Regions from separate parts of the Pseudoalteromonas sp. SR44-5 genome, predicted to be linked through region 2. Evidence: predicted binding sites of a transcription regulator. Region 2 holds the regulator's gene; each other region holds the start of a gene.

Region 1 (6,011 bases), on a different contig from region 2:
TGCATTTCAATTATTAGCAAGTAACTATACATGGCACCATTTAGCCCGCTTAAAACAATATAAATTTGCTCGTTACGCCAGCTCATTGTTATTAGTCTGTTTTGCGATGAGTCACAGTATTCATATTTGGGCTGATGCAAATTTGAAGTTTGATATTACTAAGCAAGATAATGTCTTACCCTTGTCCTACCCAACGACAGCAAAAAGTTTATTGGCAAAAAATGATTTACTTGATATTGAAAGTTACGAGCAAGCGCATAACGTAAAGGTTAATACACAAAATGTAGATTACACGGCTCCAACACCAATTGCTCGCTGTGAAGAATTTACTGCTGCGACAGTCGATATTTTAGTGTTTAGCTCTGCGCCTGCGTTAACTAATTTTGCTAAACAGCACAAAAATTTAAATAAAACCGAGCAGCTTTTACAACCCGTTCATCATCAAGATGTGCTATTTAGCTTGATTTACGGTTTACCTGCATACTACAAGCCAGCCTTAATGACAGAGCAAACATTGCCGGTGTGGCAAAGTAATCGTCGTAGTATTAGTGTCAGTGGCTTTAATGATTTTAACTATATCAATAGTACAACAGCGGGTGATGCAGCAATTCGTATCATTAACGCCGATGAAAACACTGCGCTTCGTGAGGGAGTCAATCAAGTATTTGCATTTAGTTTAGCCGATGTTGATCACGGTATTGTGAGTGCTTCATCTTTATACAGCACGGATAGAAAAGTAACCCGTACTGAAGGCTTGATCCAACCAAGCGATTTAATTGCCACAAGCGTTGGCCAATATTTAAATTGTGCTGATATCGCAAAGCAAAGCATGCTAGGCGTTAATTTGTATAACAAAAAAGGCGATATGGGCGTTAATTATTCGCAAGGCGTATTTATTGCCTATAAGAAAGACCGTATTACATTAATTGATTCTGATGGTAATTATAAAAATATCTCTGCTGCACAAGGCTTTTCAATAGAGCAAGGTTTAGATATTCCGTTTTTAGCACAAAGCATTAAAAAGCTAAAAACCTTTACCGAATAACTGCTACTGGCAATTTACCCAAGTTAGGTTATAGTTTTCATATATGATTATGCCCTAACTAGGGAAGGCTAGCGTAATGAAACTGTGTACTCTTTTCGTTATTTTTATTAGTTTGCTATTTGTTGCTAATCCGGCGGCTTCCGCAGATCAATATTACAAGTGCGTAACCGACAGAGGCACTACATTTAGCCAATTTCCCTGTGGCGGGCAGGCAACGCAACATAAAATAGCAGTGTCGCCCATCGTCACTCCGGCTACTGTAAATCATGTCAAAGCGCTTAATTTCCTTGAGCGTGAACAAATTATTCGTAATCTCAACGCTGAGATACGCAGCGTTAAATATAAACTCGCCATTTTGAGTCGCGACCGTGACCGCGCTGAATACGAGCAACTGCAACGGCTAAATCGTTTAATGAGTGATGATGATAAAAAAAAGCTTAGCAAAGAGATAAAAAAGCAGCTAAAAGTGATCAATAAAACGTTTGCCAAAAACACCAAAACGACCAACAAACAGCTCTCCGCACTCGAAAAAAAACTGAAACGTTATGAATAAACTATTGGGTTTTACCAATATTTAGCATACTCTTAACATGTGTAGAGCATATACTCTACAGGTCATTTTGGAGTACCCGTTCATGCAACCACAAAACATTGCCGAGCTAATTTTAAATGGCTTTAAAAAGCATTATAAATTATTTCAGCAGATCACCGCACAAGCACCTCTGGCATTTGCAAATAAAAACTGGACAAAAATGCACGACATTAGTCGCTTGCGGATCACTTATTACGATGATCGGGTTAACGAAACCACCCAACAACTACAAAATCAGCAATTAGCCAATCAATTGGATGAATCACTCTGGCTGCAAACAAAACAAATCTACCAGCACTTTTTAACGTTTCATCCACAAGCAGAATTAGCCGAAACATTTTATAACTCTGTGTTTTGCCGCTTATTTCATCGACGTTATTTTAATAATGATTTTATTTTTGTAAAAGCCACCTTGGCAGATGCTCCTGCGCTTCCTGTAGAAGCAGAATACCGCAGCTACTTTCCTGTTGTAGACGGCTTAAAGCCCACTATCCGTAAAATAATTAATCAATTTGATTTTAAAGCCGATTTTGTTAATTTAGAGCGCGATATACGACTTTTAGTAAAAGCGTTTTATAAACAAGCACCCGACACCCATCACCGTGCGTGGCAAATGCGCTTTGACATATTACAAACGCCGTTTTATCGCAACAAAGCAGCCTATATTGTCGGCCGTGTAGTATCACAAAGTGGTGTGCAGCCATTTATTATTGCGGTGTTACATCATCAAGAGCAAGGTCTGTATCTCGATGCTTTACTGACTAACTCATCGCAAATGCGGGTTATTTTTGGCTTTGCTCGTGCTTATTTTATGGTTGAAACCCACGCTCCTTCCGCATTAGTTCGGTTTTTAAACCAACTAATGCCCAACAAAACCTTAGCAGAGCTTTACAATGCCATTGGCTTTCATAAACAAGGTAAAACCGAGTTCTATCGCGAGTTTTTAACCCATTTACAACGCTCCAGTGATGATTTTGTGATTGCCCCTGGCACACCGGGCATGGTGATGATGGTATTTACCCTACCTTCATTTGATTATGTATTTAAAATAATTAAAGACAAATTTGGTGAAAGTAAACCATTTGGCCGCGATACCGTTCTCAAACGCTACCAATTAGTTAAAAGCCATGATCGGGTTGGTCGTATGGCAGATACCATAGAGTATTCTAACGTCGTATTCCCTGTTGCGCGTTTTAACGCTACATTGCTTGCACAGCTTAAACAAACTATTGGTTCATCAATGATCATCGAAGGCGACTTACTGATCATCAAACATATGTATATTGAGCGACGCATGACGCCACTGAATTTATATTTAGAAAAAGCTAATACTGAAGATGCCGCTGTTGCCATTGCAGAATATGGCCAAGCACTCAAGGAAATGATCGCCGTTAATATTTTCCCAGGCGATATGTTGCTTAAAAACTTTGGTGTCAGTAAACACAAACGCATTATTTTTTATGATTATGATGAAGTGCAATATTTAACAGACATGAACTTTAGAGCACTGCCTAAAGCCAAAAGTTATGATGACTACTTAACCAATGAGCAAAGTTACTCTGTGGCACCACAAGATGTATTTCCAGAGCAGTTATGCACTTTTGTAATGCCGAACCCGCAATACAAAGCAGTTTTCAGCCAAACACATCCAGAACTATTAGACGTCGCATTTTGGCAGCAAGCGCAACGAAATATAAAAGCAGGGGTCGTTAGCCATATCTACCCTTATCCAGCAGCGCAGCGTTTTATCCATCAATGGTAGACGAAAGGACACACAATGAATATCAGTAAAATAGATTTAAACTTACTCGTTTATCTCGACACATTATTACGCGAATGTAATGTTACTCGCGCCGCAAACCAGCTTAGCATTACACAGCCGGCAATGAGTAATGGTTTAAAACGTTTACGTAACCTGTTTAACGATCCGATCTTAGTACGCACCAGTGATGGTATGGTGCCCACTGAACGAGCTATTGAATTGCAGCCGGTGATCCGTGGCATCTTAATGACATTAGAAGAAACGCTTGCACCAAACCGTGAATTTGAGGCCAGCCAAAGCAAACGGGTATTTAGGATTATGGCCAGTGACTATGCTGCCAGCACCTTAGCACCTAAGCTACTGAGTAAATTACACGATGAAGCGCCGGATACCACACTCGATATTCTCACTCCAAGTGATGTTACTTTTCATGATGTAGAAAACGGTAAAGTTGATATGGCAATAAATCGTTTCGAAAACCTACCGCAGTCGTTTCATCACAAACGTATTTGGAAAGATAGCTTTTGTTGTTTAGTAAAAGCTGACAACCCGATCATTGAAAATTTTAGCCTCGATAGTTATTTAAAAGCTCGGCATATTTGGGTAAGTAAAACAGGTTTTGGTGTCGGGGTTGGTATGGATCCTAAAGACGTACAAAAACTTGGCTGGGTTGATGAAGCGCTCGCCCACTTTGGTAAACACCGAAATATTGCCACATTCACCCGTAATTACCACGTTGCAATACATCTAGCGAAAGAGAAGAACCTGATTGCGACACTCCCTTCAAAAGCCGCTAATATTTATTTAGATGATCCTGGTTTGCAAATTCTGGAGCCTCCCTTCCCTATACCACCATTTGAGTTAGATATGATTTGGAGCCCATTACTTCACAGAGATGCCAGCCATATTTGGTTACGCCAAAAAGTAGCCGAAGTTGCTGATGAGTTAAAATAACACTCTTACATAGTCTGTGTAAAATTTGCTTACTGAGCTTAGCTTAGTAAGCATTCCAGTTCCCGCTAGCTTTCTTTACCACATAAAATACAACTAGTTATAATTATTTTTTATACTGGAACATGACTTGCTTTGCTTAATGTGAATTTCATTAAACTTAAAGAGGTCATAATTATGAATACCCATCAAGGACAAGACGTTAATCATATCACTGACATTATCCAAGTAATGAACAGCGGCATCGACTTTTATGAAAAAGCCCAACAGAAAGTTCAAGATCCAGCAATTGGCGCACTTTTCCAACGTATGATAGATGCCCGTAAAGTGAGTGTTGAAAACCTTCAGCCTTATGCAATCAATGAGCAAGGAGAGCGTGAAGATGGCTCTTCTTTTGCTGTTGAAGCTCGCCGCGCGTATACCACGCTTATCACTAAATTTAGCTCAGATAACGACCAAACCTACGTTAAAGAGCTTGAAGAAGTGGAAGATAAAACACTTGCAGAAATTAAAGCCGCTATGAAAAAGCCACAGCCACATGACTGTGAAGCGGCATTATCTAAAGTGTTATTGACAATGCAAAGCTGCCATACAGAAATGAGCCGCATGCAACAAAAGCACTAATATAATTCGTTAAGTCAAAGCCCAGCCACGTGCTGGGTTTTTTTATGCCTAATAAAGAATGACAAAAAACTTCTACAATAAAAAAATAATTCTGTCACGTAATTGTAAACATTAGCCTCTATTATTACCTTTATCACAGCTGGTCTAGACCAGGATTAAACTTAAGGTAAAACTAATGATGAAAAAAAATGCAATAGCAACAGCTATCTTACTGTGCACCAGTACGTTATTTGTTAACCAAAATGCCGTAGCCCAAAATGCCGTTTTTGTAGGCTCAGTTAAAGACAATCAATCACTATTACCTGGCGCATTAATTGCCATTGTCGGGACCGATAAAACTGCTGTCACTGATTATCAAGGGCAATTCGAACTACCAAAACTTGATGCAGGAAATTACAAACTAAAAATTACTTATTTAGGCTATCAACCATACTTTATTGACCTAACCATTGGCGATGGTGAAGTGAAAAAAATACAACCAATCACACTATTTGCAGCTAACAATGACACCATTGAAGAGATAATTGCCGTAGGGCAAATTCAGCGCGGCGAGATGGCAGCAGCAAACAATCAAAAAAACGCCAAGAGTATAAAAAATATAATCTCTGCAGATGGTATTGGTAAACTCCCCGACCGAAATGCTGCTGAAGCTGTACAACGCATTCCTGGTGTCTCAATAGAGCGAGACCAAGGTGAAGGCCGCTTTGTTGCAGTTCGTGGTTTACCAGCACAATGGAGTTCAGCAAGTATAAATGGCGACAGACTACCAACAGCAGAAGAGGAAACCACCAGCCGAGCCACAGCTTTTGACTTTTTTCCCAGTGAGCTGATTGAGTATGTTGAAGTATCTAAAGCATTAACCCCAGACATGGAAGGCGATGCCATTGGCGGTAATGTAAACTTCATAACTAAAAAGGCCCCTGATGATTTTGTATTTAATACTAATTTCGCTATTGGTCAAAATGAACTTGCTGGGGGGACTAACTATTCAGCTAACGTGCTTTATGGCGATCGTTTACTTGACAATAAATTAGGCT
Region 2 (6,011 bases):
TGCTCGAAAATGGTAAATCATTAACCAGCGAAGGCACGAGCTCATGAATAGTGCGCGTTTAATATTATGCGTATTATTTGTCGGCTGCATGGTATGGCTGTGGTATCCGTATTTTTATCAAAGTACCGCCATAAAACAACACCAAGAAGATATAATAGCAAAACCTGATTATACTGCGGTGGCATTAAAACAAACCGCATTTGATGAACAAGGTAAAATTAGCCACAAAGTAACAGCTGCAAAAATGGAACTCTACCAACAGTTAGGGTTCACTTACTTTGAACAACCTATTTTTACACTCTATAATCAACAGCAGACGTGGCAAATTAATGCCGATGAAGCCACCTTATATGAAAATCATCAATTAATTTTAGAAGGTAATGTGGTTGCTAAAAACCTGACCAATAATGCCATGATTGAACATATAAACGCAGATAATATTCAGGTTGATATTGAACTACAAACCATGAGTTCAGAACAACCAGTTGAATTAATCGGACCAAATTTAAAAATCACTGGGCGCGGTCTCCATGCCGACTTAAAAGCCGAAGTGGTAGAACTAATTAACCATACGCGAACCATATATTATGACCAATAAATTTGCTCACTTGCTTGTTATACCAAGCTTATTCATTGCTTTTGCAAGCTTTGCTGAAAATACGACACCACCTGCAGATCAAGTCTCTATCAGTGCTGACACGCAGCTTGCCCAACTGAAAGACAATATCGGTATTTTTGAAAAAAATGTTGAAATCATTCATGGTAACCGCCGTATCAAAGCGGATCGACTTGAAGTCCATAAGCGCGAAGATTTAGGCGATAACAAACAACTACTTGTCGCAACTGGCAGTCCGGCTTACTTTGAAGAAAAACAAACTGATGGCACAGTAATGAGTGCCAGTGCTGATGAAGTCCGTTACGATGTCGCTAAGCGCTATTTAACCTTGGTTGGCAATGCACAAGTCACTCAGGCAGGTCAAAAAATCAATGCCAAAAGCATTACCTATGATATGGACCAGCAACTGATCAGTGCTGAAAAAGGCGCAAGCTCAAGCGATCGTGTGCACACCATTTTGGTACCAGTAGACAGTAAAAAAGACAAATCTAAAGGGCAGCCATGAGTACATTAAAAGCTGAATTTCTAGCAAAAAGCTATAAAGGTCGCCAAGTTGTAAAAAGCGTGGGTTTAGAAGTTAGCGCAGGCAGCATTGTTGGCTTATTGGGTCCTAATGGCGCTGGTAAAACCACCACCTTTTATATGATTGTGGGTTTAGTTCCAAGCGACAAAGGTAAAATCAGTATTGATGATAATGACATCACCTTACTGCCAATGCACAGTCGCGCACGGTTAGGGATTGGCTACCTGCCACAAGAATCATCCATCTTCCGTAAATTAACTGTTTATCAAAACCTGATGGCTATTTTAGAAACTCGTAAAGAGCTGAATAAACAAGCCAGAGAAGAAGCGCTCGACAGCTTACTTGATGAGTTTAGCATTCAACATATCCGCGACAGCCAAGGTATGGCATTATCTGGCGGTGAACGTCGTCGAGTTGAAATTGCACGCGCTTTAGCCGCAAACCCAAAATTTATCTTACTTGATGAGCCTTTTGCTGGCGTTGATCCTATTTCAGTGTTAGATATAAAGAAGATTATTGAACACCTTAAAAACCGTGGTATTGGCGTGCTTATTACCGACCACAATGTACGAGAAACCCTTGATGTTTGTGAAAAAGCCTACATAGTTTCTCATGGGGAGTTAATTGCATCAGGTACCCCTGAGCATGTACTCGCCGACCAAACAGTCCGCGATGTTTACCTGGGCGAGCAATTTAGGCTATAAAGCCACGCTCGGCTAAGTATCTGCTAGACTTAACGATGATAACAATAAAAGGATTGTTAGAGATACATGAGGCAATCACTCCAGCTGCGCATGGGCCAGCAACTTACAATGACACCACAGCTGCAACAAGCAATTCGCTTATTGCAACTCAGTACATTGGATCTCCAGCAAGAAATTCAAGAAGCGCTCGACAGCAATCCATTGTTAGAGCTAGAAGAACATGAATATTCAGACGACACGGCTGGTAAAAACGAACAAAAACAAGATAACGATGACTTAACCGTTAGCGCATCAGCAGACGACAAGCCAAGCGAATATGAACAAGAAAGTAGCGAAGCATTAAGTAAAGAGACCTTAAGTGACGAAATGGCTATGGACGTCACCTGGGACGAATACATGAGTGCTGCGCCAAATACGTCATCTGGGCCAATGCCTGAAGATGAGTCAATTTATCAAGGTGCCTCAACTGAAACCTTGCACGAATATCTAATGTGGCAATTACAACTCACACCTTTTAGTCCAACCGATGAAGCCATTGCCATTGCGATTGTTGAAGCCGTTGACGATTCAGGTATTTTAACCTTGAGCTGCGAAGACATCGCAGAAAGCTTAAATCAAGGTAATAACGAAGAAGAAATCGAACTCGACGAAGTGCAAGCAGTGTTAAAACGCATTCAGTTGTTTGACCCTGTTGGTATTGCTGCGCGCAGCCTACAAGAATGTTTATGTATTCAATTAAATCAATTTGATCCTGCAACTCCTTGGATTAGCGAGACAAAAATGATTTTAACTGATCATATCGATTTATTAGCTAGTCGTGACTATCGCACTTTGATGAAAAAGACTAAGCTTAAAGAAGATGAACTAAAAGAAGTAATGACACTGATCCACAGCCTTAACCCAAAGCCTGCGGATACCATAGTACGCGAAGAATCAGAGTATGTTATTCCTGACGTTTCGGTGAAAAAAATTAAAGGTCGCTGGGTGGTTGAACTCAATCCAGACAGCATGCCAAAAATTAGAGTGAACAGCCAATATGCGGCGATGTCACGCTCTGTAAAATCAAGCACTGACAGCCAATTTATACGCTCGCATTTGCAAGAAGCTAAATGGTTTATTAAAAGCCTAGAAAGTCGTAACGAGACGTTACTCAAAGTAACCAACTGCATTGTTAAACAGCAGCAAGGATTCTTTGAGCATGGCCCTGAGGCCATGCGCCCTATGGTACTAAACGACGTTGCCGAAATGGTTGAGATGCACGAATCAACAATTTCTCGTGTAACCACCCAAAAATACATGCATACCCCTCGTGGTATATTTGAGTTAAAATATTTTTTCTCGAGCCATGTAAGTACTGAGAACGGCGGCGAATGCTCATCGACAGCCATTCGAGCATTGATCAGAAAATTGATCAGTGCAGAAAACTCAGCGAAACCATTGAGTGATAGTAAAATTGCAGATATATTGGCAGAGCAAGGTATCAAAGTAGCTAGACGGACTATTGCAAAATACCGCGAGTCACTGGCTATTCCACCGTCAAATCAACGTAAAAGTTTGATTTAAGGCGTAAAATCACAAGAGGAAAATGCTTATGCAACTAAATTTAACTGGTCGTCATGTAGAAATTACTGATTCATTAAGAGACTATGTAAACAATAAGTTTGCCAAGCTTGAAAGGCATTTTGATCATATCAATAATGTCCATGTCATTCTTGATGTAGAAAAGCTAAGCCAAAAAGCAGAAGCCACATTACATGTCAGTGGCGCTGAATTATTTGCCTCAACTGAGCACCAAGACATGTATGCAGCCATTGACGGACTAATCGACAAACTTGACCGTCAGGTAATTAAACACAAAGAGAAGCACGCTCGACACTAACACTATGAAATTAAGCTCACTTATTTGCCAGGACTGCAGTAAAGCTGCGGTCCTTTTTAATAGCAAAAAACGGATCATTGAATTTATCAGCCAATTGGCTCATGAACAACTTCCTCAGCTATCACAACAAGAAATCCTCAACGCACTACTGTCGAGAGAAAAACTAGGTAGTACGGGTATTGGTCGTGGTATTGCTATTCCTCATGGCCGTATGAGTGGTGTTGAAAACCCGCTAGCAATAATTATAGTGAGTGAATCACCGATTGATTTTGATGCGATAGATAATCGCCCAGTTGATATATTTGTAGCTCTCATCGTGCCAGATGGTGATAGCCAACTTCATTTGAAGACGTTAGCCACAATTGCTGATAAACTCAACGACAAAGATTTTTGTAAACAACTACGTAGCGCAAAAACAGACCAAGATTTGTATCACGTAATTGCTGCGCAATCGTAGCCAAATGAAGGAGAATTTACATGGAGTTAATCATCATCAGTGGGCGTTCTGGCTCAGGTAAATCTGTTGCTCTGCGTGTAGTAGAAGATCTTGGCTATTATTGTGTAGATAATATTCCGGTAAACTTATTACCTTCATTAGTGCGCAGTGTCTCTGATAATTATGACAAAATTGCCGTCAGTATTGATGTCCGTAATTTACCGAAAGAGCAGGAAGAATTTAACGATATTCTTGAATACTTGCCTGGTTTTGCAAATCCGACGCTATTTTATTTAGACAGTGATGATCAAACCCTGATCAAACGTTTTTCTGAAACTCGCCGCTTACACCCATTATCTTTGGACTCTTTGCCACTGGATTTAGCTATCAAGCAAGAAAAAGTATTACTTGATGTATTAACTACTCGCGCTGACTTTATACTTGATACCACTGATCTGAGTGTCCACCAGCTTGCAGAGTCAATCCGTGAAAAGATTTTAGGGAAAAAAGATAAAAAACTAATCATTACCTTTGAATCATTTGGTTTTAAATATGGTATCCCAAAAGAAGCTGATTATGTTTTTGATGCACGCTTTTTACCAAACCCACATTGGGAGCCTGAGCTTAAGCCACTTACAGGCCTTGATCAGCCAGTAAAAGATTATTTAGCCAGCCATAGTATCGTACAAAAATTCACTTGGCAGATCCAAACCTTTGTACAAACTTGGTTACCGCATTTGGAGCGTAATAACCGCAGTTACTTAACAATTGCTATTGGTTGCACCGGTGGTCAACATCGCTCAGTTTATCTAGCGCAAACTATAGGTGAAAGCTTCTCGATGAGCCACAGCAATGTGAAAATTCGCCATCGTGAACAAGAATAACAACTCACGTTTACAGTAAGGAATGTTGATGCGTTTAGAAGATACATTTTTAATAAAAAACAAACTCGGTTTACATGCTCGCGCAGCCAGCGTATTAGCGCAATTAGCTGTGCAGTTTGATGCCAGCATCACACTTCATCAAGATGACAAACAAGCCGCAGGCGATAGCGTACTCGGCTTAATGCTATTAGAAAGTAGCCAAGGCAAAGAAGTTAAAGTTGTATGTGAAGGCCCGGACGCTGAACCTGCTCTTGCAGCAATTGGCGAGTTGATCGCACAACGCTTTAACGAACAAGAATAGCTCGTAGTCAGTACCACTAAATTGCGTTAAACTAAATAAAGTCGTTAATTAAACAGACCAAGCGCGTTAATTACCGACAACTGTTACCCTACCTATCAAGCGTATTAATTTTTAAGGACGCCAATGCCAGAAGCTTTTGAACAAGATTACCCACTACAACAACTAAAACAAGTGACCAAGTCACTTAACAGTGGTCAATTTGTTCAAGTAAGGCGTATGTTGGCAAAAACAGCTCCGTGTGACACCGCATTGTTACTCGAGTCATCCCCACATAAAATTCGTACCTTGCTATGGCAACTGGTTGATCCAGATGTACAAGGTGACGTACTCGAAGAACTCTCAGAAGATGTTCGTTTAGGGATCATTGCCCAAATGGAGCCGAAGCACATCGCTGCGGCAACTGAGGACATGAGCCACGATGATCTAGGGGAAGTACTACGTAGCCTACCTGATACCGTCTACAAAGACGTTGTTAGTGCCATGGACAGCCAAGATCGAGAACGTGCAACTCAAGCACTCTCTTATCAAGAGCGCTCTGCTGGCGCGCTAATGAACACTGATACAGTGACCATCCGTCCAGATGTCACTATCGACGTAGTACTGCGCTACTTACGTTTACGTGGTGAGCTACCAGAAGGTACCGATGATCTTTATGTTGTTGATAAACA
Region 3 (6,011 bases), on a different contig from region 2:
ACAGCTTTGAGTTAGTGTTACTTCAGAATTTAAGTTCACCTCTCCTAAGAGTGAAACCAAGCCGCACTTATTGCGGCTTTTCTGTGGCTCTAAAATGAGTTAACTCGTTTGTAAGCCATTTCTTACTGGTGATTTGTGTATCATCTTCAAGAATAACAGCATAAGGTTTGCCACTCCATGAGCTTTTACTGGCAAGATTCTCAATAAACTCATCAGCGGTTTTAGCGTAGCGTTTGCCTTTGCGGTATTTCATAGCAAGATGATCAGCGGCTTCGGTGCTGGTGTGTTGATCACCGTTACGAATGAAAGTCGCGTTGCTTTGCGCGATAAAGCTGAGCAAATGAGTGACTTCTTGTTCAGTGGTTGCTGCAAAGCTCAACTGACTAACCGTGAGTAAAAGGCAAGCCATCAGCCTGTATATAGTGTGGGTTAAGTCTTTCATCTGTAGCCTCATTTAATCCAAAAAGTTTATTACGTTACCTGTGCCATCAAAAAAAGGTAAAGCTCTGAATAAAACTGATGTGCTAATGCATGTGCTGGTATAACTTTCAGCTATTAATACCTTATTTATTATGTAGAATAATACATCAATAAGGTCAATTAAATTATCATGGCTTATTAATTATCTGATAGGGATACTGTTTTGGTACTTGCATTGAACTTGCCGGGACAATATTTTTTACAAAAATAAAGGTGGAATTATGAACAGCTCAGATCGCGCTATTGACGAACTAGTACTTGGGTTTTGGCGATTATTAGATTGGCAAATTACTCCACAACAGTGTTTAACTTTTCTTGAGCAAACAATTGAAGCCGGTGTAAGGCACACCGATCACGCTGACATTTACGGTGGATATGGTTGTGAGGCAGAGTTTGGTAAAGCTTTAGCTTTAAAGCCAAGTATTCGTGATGAGATCAAAATTATTACTAAGTGTGGTATCAAACCTGCTTTTGCAAGCTTAGGGTTAGCAGGCCAAGCTAATCATTACGATTCGAGTGCCGCACATATTATTAGCTCAGCACAGCAATCGTTAAAGCATTTTAATACCGATAGATTAGATGCATTACTTATTCATCGCCCTGATTATTTGATGAATGCAGACGAAGTAGCTGAGGCATTCACTACTCTTAAGCAAAATGGTGATGTACTCGATTTTGGTGTATCAAACTTTACGCCATCACAACTAAGTTTATTGCAGTCGCGTCTTGATTTTGAATTGGTGACCAATCAAATTGAATTTTCACCGTATGAAATGCAAGCACTTGATGATGGTAGTTTAGACCAATGTCAGTTACTTGATATTAAACCTATGTGTTGGTCACCTTTGGCTGGCGGTCGCATTTTTGCAGAAAATGATGAAAAAGCGATTCGCCTGCGTCAAGTACTTGAGCAAGTCGGCAGCGAAATTGGTGCAAGTTCTATTGATCAAGTGGTTTACGCGTGGTTATTAATGCACCCAAGTTCCCCATCAGTGGTACTGGGTACTGGCAACATTGAGCGTGTTAAATCGGCTGTTGCCGCTAAGCAGTTAAAACTCAGTCGTGAACAATGGTATCGTATTTGGCAAGGTTCAACAGGGCACAGTGTGCCATAGGAGTTGTAAGTTTTAAGCTATAAGCAGTCTGAGTTGAGGGTAAGTCTTGATATAAAATATGAACTTAGCCGCTTACCGCTTACCAAGATCGAGAAAGGGCCTTACGGCCCTTAGTGTTGCAGCAAGTAACACATTCTTTTTATAGGCTAAAGTCCATTGAAAAAGCAACGTAAGCCTTAATATCACTGTCATCCATATCGGTATCTGATAGACCAAAAGTGAAGCCATCTTTAGAGATAGATACACCGTAATCGATGATATCGTCATCACCAATAAAATCACCAGAGTAGTGGCCTAAGTGTAAGGCCATTTCAGTGCCATTAGTACCAACTGCGAAACCGTAATCTGCAGTCAGGTATAACGAATCACCAAAGTCTGTGCCATCACCGCTTGCGGCTGAAGTTGCAAGAACTGATGCGCCAAAGCTAAAGCCACCCATACTGATGCTACCGTAAATTTCAGAAAAATCAGCGTCTGCGCCAGAAGCTGCATCAGGGTAAGCGTAATAGATGTAGCCAACGTCATAGCTCATATTTTCATTAATATCGCCACCAAAACCAGCATAGAGATCAAGCTCGTAGGTCATTTCATCGGCCCAGCTTGCATTTGAAGCCCAAGTACCAGCATAAAAACCTGATTCGTTGGCATAATCAATACCACCTGAAATTGCAGCATCACCACCGGTTTGTTCTTGACCACGCCATAAGTAGTTTGAAGTTGCTGCGGCATTGGCTGTTACTTCTGCATATGCTGCTGTAGATGTTGCACCCATGAGTACAAGTGTGCTGATCGCAATTGCTGATTTTAGTTTTAACATGTTTGGTATCCTGTTGTTATGCTGATTTTTTGGCTCGCAATTATTAATTAGATTGCAGTCTATAATTGCGGATCCTATTTTTAGTTGTCTACTAGGGTAATAGCACTGCTTGTGCCAAGTTAAATGAAAAGCAATAATTTATATTTAAATTACTTTATAAACAAAGGTATAAATATTTATAGTGAAAGGAGGAGATTGTTTTTTACGAAGCTTGCGCACTTTATTGGTGCGTAAAAAAACCCGCATGCACAACTCAGTTGCAGCGGGTTTTTGTATTTTTTACTGTGGTTTAACCAAAAATAGTACGCATTAGGCTGATTGTTTCGTTCACGCCACGGCCTTTTTGTACTTCGCTGATAATTGAATCACGCTTTGCGCGAATATGCTCAGGCATATCGTCAGCAGCAAGTGCGCGATCAACAAGTATTTCAGCAGACTCTTTACCACGACGCACTTTTCTAGTGCCAGTGGTAGTTGTACGCTTTGGCTTGCTCAATAACTTGATGTAGTTAGAGTTTTCAGGCGTGTTTTTGTCTGCATGATAGAAAAAGCACGGAATTAATGCTTTGATTGCAACAAGTTGTTGATCCAGCTCGCTGTCACCACTTGCCATTTTAAACCAAGACATACCATGAACTGCTTGGACAATATCCTGCCAATAACGCGCAAAGTCACGATTATTTAATTTAGTAATAGCCAATGCTGAACAAAGTGCATCTAAACGGGTGTTATTAATTGGTGTAAAAACATCTGGGCGGCGCATTGCTAATAGACGAGTTGCCGGTGCAAGCGTTGGCTTTTCATTGCTATCAGTAAAGGCTTTTAAATATTTGACCACAAATTCTTGGTAATCAGCTTCAGTTACTTCACCTTCTAAAGGTATATGTGCTAATGCTTCATCAAATAATGCCGGCAGGTCGGCAAGCATTTGATGAAAAGCTTTGGCGCTTTTAGTAGAGCTAAACCATTCGACATCAAAATTATAACTACTTGGATCCAGTGCAGAAGTATGTTTACCACTAAATGCTAATAAATCTTCAGGGATCATCTCTTTCAGTGATTGCTCGCGAATACCAGCTATATAGTTGGCAAGGCGTAACTGTTCATCAAGGGCTAACACATCTTTATGCTGCTCTATAAATACACTAACTACAGGCCAAGGCGCTACGCGTAATGTTTTCAATTGTAAGAAGCTAATTGCTGAAACTAATAAGTCATTAAGCTTTTTTAAAATTGGTAATTGATTGGTTTCGAGTAAATCATGATTAATACGGTCACGGCTAGCATTAAGTAGTTCATAGCACCAACCTAAGAAGTCTTCAGGATGATTTTCTATTTTCACCGCCATCAGGTTTAAGCTGATTTCAGAAGCCTGCTTTAGAATATTTTGATAAATATGGCCTTCTTGTTCGCCTAATGCCATTTGTGAAGGTGAAATGAGCAATTTTTTCATGCCTGATGGTACTCCGGTTAAATACATTTTTCAGTTGTTTAATTTTAGCGCAAAACGTCTTAAAACAACAGGGCTGTGCATCATACCGAAGAATACAGGGGATGCAATCTTGATAAGTTAAATCTGCACAAGATTGCATTTAAAGGGTTTAATCTGCTTATTCAAGTGAAAATAACTGCTCTACAGTAGTTTCAAACTGCCGAGCTATCTTCAATGCAATGATCACTGAAGGTGTAAAGCGTGATGTTTCGACCGTGCTGATTGTTTTGCGTGAAACGGCGCTAGCATCGGCTAGCTCTTGCTGTGAAAGCCCCGCGGCTTTGCGAAATTCAGCTATATGGTTTTGCAGCTAAAGGTATCAAAATGTTTCAGTAACAATTCATATATTCACTGTAGAATGCAGGAAATTGCATTTTTCTTCGTTGCACAATGATTTTAATGCTAACTCCCGCTATGATAAGAACATTATTTGCACATTTGAAAGGACCATCATGAAGACCTTATTTAAAGTTATTGGTGTCATATTATTATTGCTTGTTGCTTTAATTATTGCTGCACCGTTTTTAATTCCAACCGATGCCATTTTTAATAAAGTCTCTGAGCAGGTTGAGCAAACCACTGGGCGTACTTTAACTATTAAAGGCGATAAAACATTATCCGTTTTTCCTTCTTTGAAGCTTGAACTTGAAGATGTGCATTTTGCCAATATGAAAACTGGCTCACGTGCAGATATGGCAAGCATGCAGCAACTTGCAGTTCATATTCCTTGGTTTTCGCTATTTGGTGGTGAACTTAAACTAGAAAAGTTTGTGATCAATGAACCCAATATTCTGCTTGAAACAGATAAAAATGGTAAAGCTAACTGGCAGTTATTTGATGCAGTAGCTACGAAATCTGAGCAGCAAACTCAAGCAGGTGAGGCAGTCAAACTACCTGAAAAATTTGATATTCAATTAGGTGAAGTAGCTATATATGGTGGGTCGTTTACTTATTTAGATGGTCAAACGGGAGCTAAACAGCAAATTAGCGATTTAGAATTGGCTATCTTACTGCCTTCACTGCATAAATCACTCGAAGTCAAAGGTGGGATCACTTATATGCAAGAGCGCTTTGAGCTTGATGTAACAGTTGATAACCCAGCTAAAGCAATAGCAGGTGATACATTTAATGTGACAACTGATGTCACTTCAAAGTTAGTTGATGTTGAGTTTAAAGGCTTAATAGCCGGTCAAGGTAAAGAGATTCAAGGTCAATTAGCGCTCAGTGGTGATTCAGTAAAAGACATTGCTAAATGGCAGGGAGTCGAGCTGAACGCTAAAGAAAGCGCCTTTAATGCATTTAGTGTTAGCGGCAAAATGCGTATGCAAGGTGATAAGTTCAACCTAGCTGAATTAGTCGCCACTCTTGATGCATTAGAGATCAAAGGAAAAAGCGAGCTTAATTTAGGTAAGCGTTTAGCCGTTAATGCTGACATCGATTTAGGTATGCTGGACTTAAATCCTTACTTACCTGAGGTGGTAGCGCCAGCAGAGAAACCAGAACCTAAAAGTGACGAGCCAGCCAAACCAATTGTATGGGATGACACAAAAATGGATTTAAGTGGCTTAAATGCCTTAGATGCGAATGTGGTGATCCGTTCAAGTGGCTTAAAAGCAAATGAAATCAAACTTGGCGCTAATCAATTCACTGTAAACCTTAACAAAGGCGTAGCGAAAATTAGCCTAGATAAGTTTGCCGCCTACGAAGGTAATGGTAAAGGCACTGTAACAGTTAATGCGAAACAAGCTCCTTACAAAATCAGCACCAACTTCTCGTTAGATAAAATAGACGCACAACCATTGCTGACAGATGCCGCTGGCTTCGATAAGCTAATGGGCAAAGGCTCACTCAATTGGGACTTAGCAACATCAGGTCAGAGCCAAAAAGACTTTATGAGTGCCCTACAGGGTAAACTAGCATTTGAATTTGCCGATGGTGCAGTAAAAGGCGCCAACATTGCTGAAATGGTTCGCAAAGGCAAAGAGCTAATTAAGGGTAACTTTGGTGCAATATCCGAAGGGCTAGATACTGGCTTTGATAATTCCCAGCAAACTGACTTCTCTGCGCTAACGGGTAGCTTTAACTTTACCAATGGCGTAGGTAAAAA

Evidence for each region. The regulator sigma-54, encoded in region 2, starts transcription at its own class of promoters, with help from an activator protein. The targets are predictions, from matches to a motif close to GTTGGCACGNNNNTNGNNT.
Region 1: the regulator sigma-54 is predicted to act here: its motif matches at 4,468-4,486, upstream of H5154_RS13430 (PA2169 family four-helix-bundle protein).
Region 3: the regulator sigma-54 is predicted to act here: its motif matches at 2,513-2,531, upstream of H5154_RS18520 (TorF family putative porin).

What each region holds. Positions count from the first base shown of each region.
Region 1 covers NZ_JACJDT010000023.1:57,623-63,633, reverse strand. Annotated here, with positions in the region: gene H5154_RS13450 (DUF3413 domain-containing protein) at 1-1,045, shown strand, start outside; gene H5154_RS13445 (DUF4124 domain-containing protein) at 1,122-1,598, shown strand; gene aceK (bifunctional isocitrate dehydrogenase kinase/phosphatase) at 1,681-3,399, shown strand; gene H5154_RS13435 (LysR family transcriptional regulator) at 3,415-4,353, shown strand; gene H5154_RS13430 (PA2169 family four-helix-bundle protein) at 4,528-4,974, shown strand; gene H5154_RS13425 (TonB-dependent receptor) at 5,150-6,011, shown strand, end outside.
Region 2 covers NZ_JACJDT010000061.1:13,155-19,165, forward strand. Annotated here, with positions in the region: gene kdsC (3-deoxy-manno-octulosonate-8-phosphatase KdsC) at 1-47, shown strand, start outside; gene lptC (LPS export ABC transporter periplasmic protein LptC) at 44-598, shown strand; gene lptA (lipopolysaccharide transport periplasmic protein LptA) at 588-1,121, shown strand; gene lptB (LPS export ABC transporter ATP-binding protein) at 1,118-1,843, shown strand; gene H5154_RS21045 (RNA polymerase factor sigma-54) at 1,910-3,406, shown strand; gene hpf (ribosome hibernation promoting factor) at 3,435-3,722, shown strand; gene ptsN (PTS IIA-like nitrogen regulatory protein PtsN) at 3,727-4,179, shown strand; gene rapZ (RNase adapter RapZ) at 4,200-5,042, shown strand; gene H5154_RS21065 (HPr family phosphocarrier protein) at 5,071-5,343, shown strand; gene mgtE (magnesium transporter) at 5,467-6,011, shown strand, end outside.
Region 3 covers NZ_JACJDT010000045.1:23,417-29,427, forward strand. Annotated here, with positions in the region: gene H5154_RS18510 (DUF5329 domain-containing protein) at 68-442, opposite strand; gene H5154_RS18515 (aldo/keto reductase family oxidoreductase) at 702-1,595, shown strand; gene H5154_RS18520 (TorF family putative porin) at 1,735-2,412, opposite strand; gene H5154_RS18525 (hypothetical protein) at 2,702-3,865, opposite strand; gene H5154_RS18530 (helix-turn-helix transcriptional regulator) at 4,023-4,214, opposite strand; gene H5154_RS18535 (AsmA family protein) at 4,357-6,011, shown strand, end outside.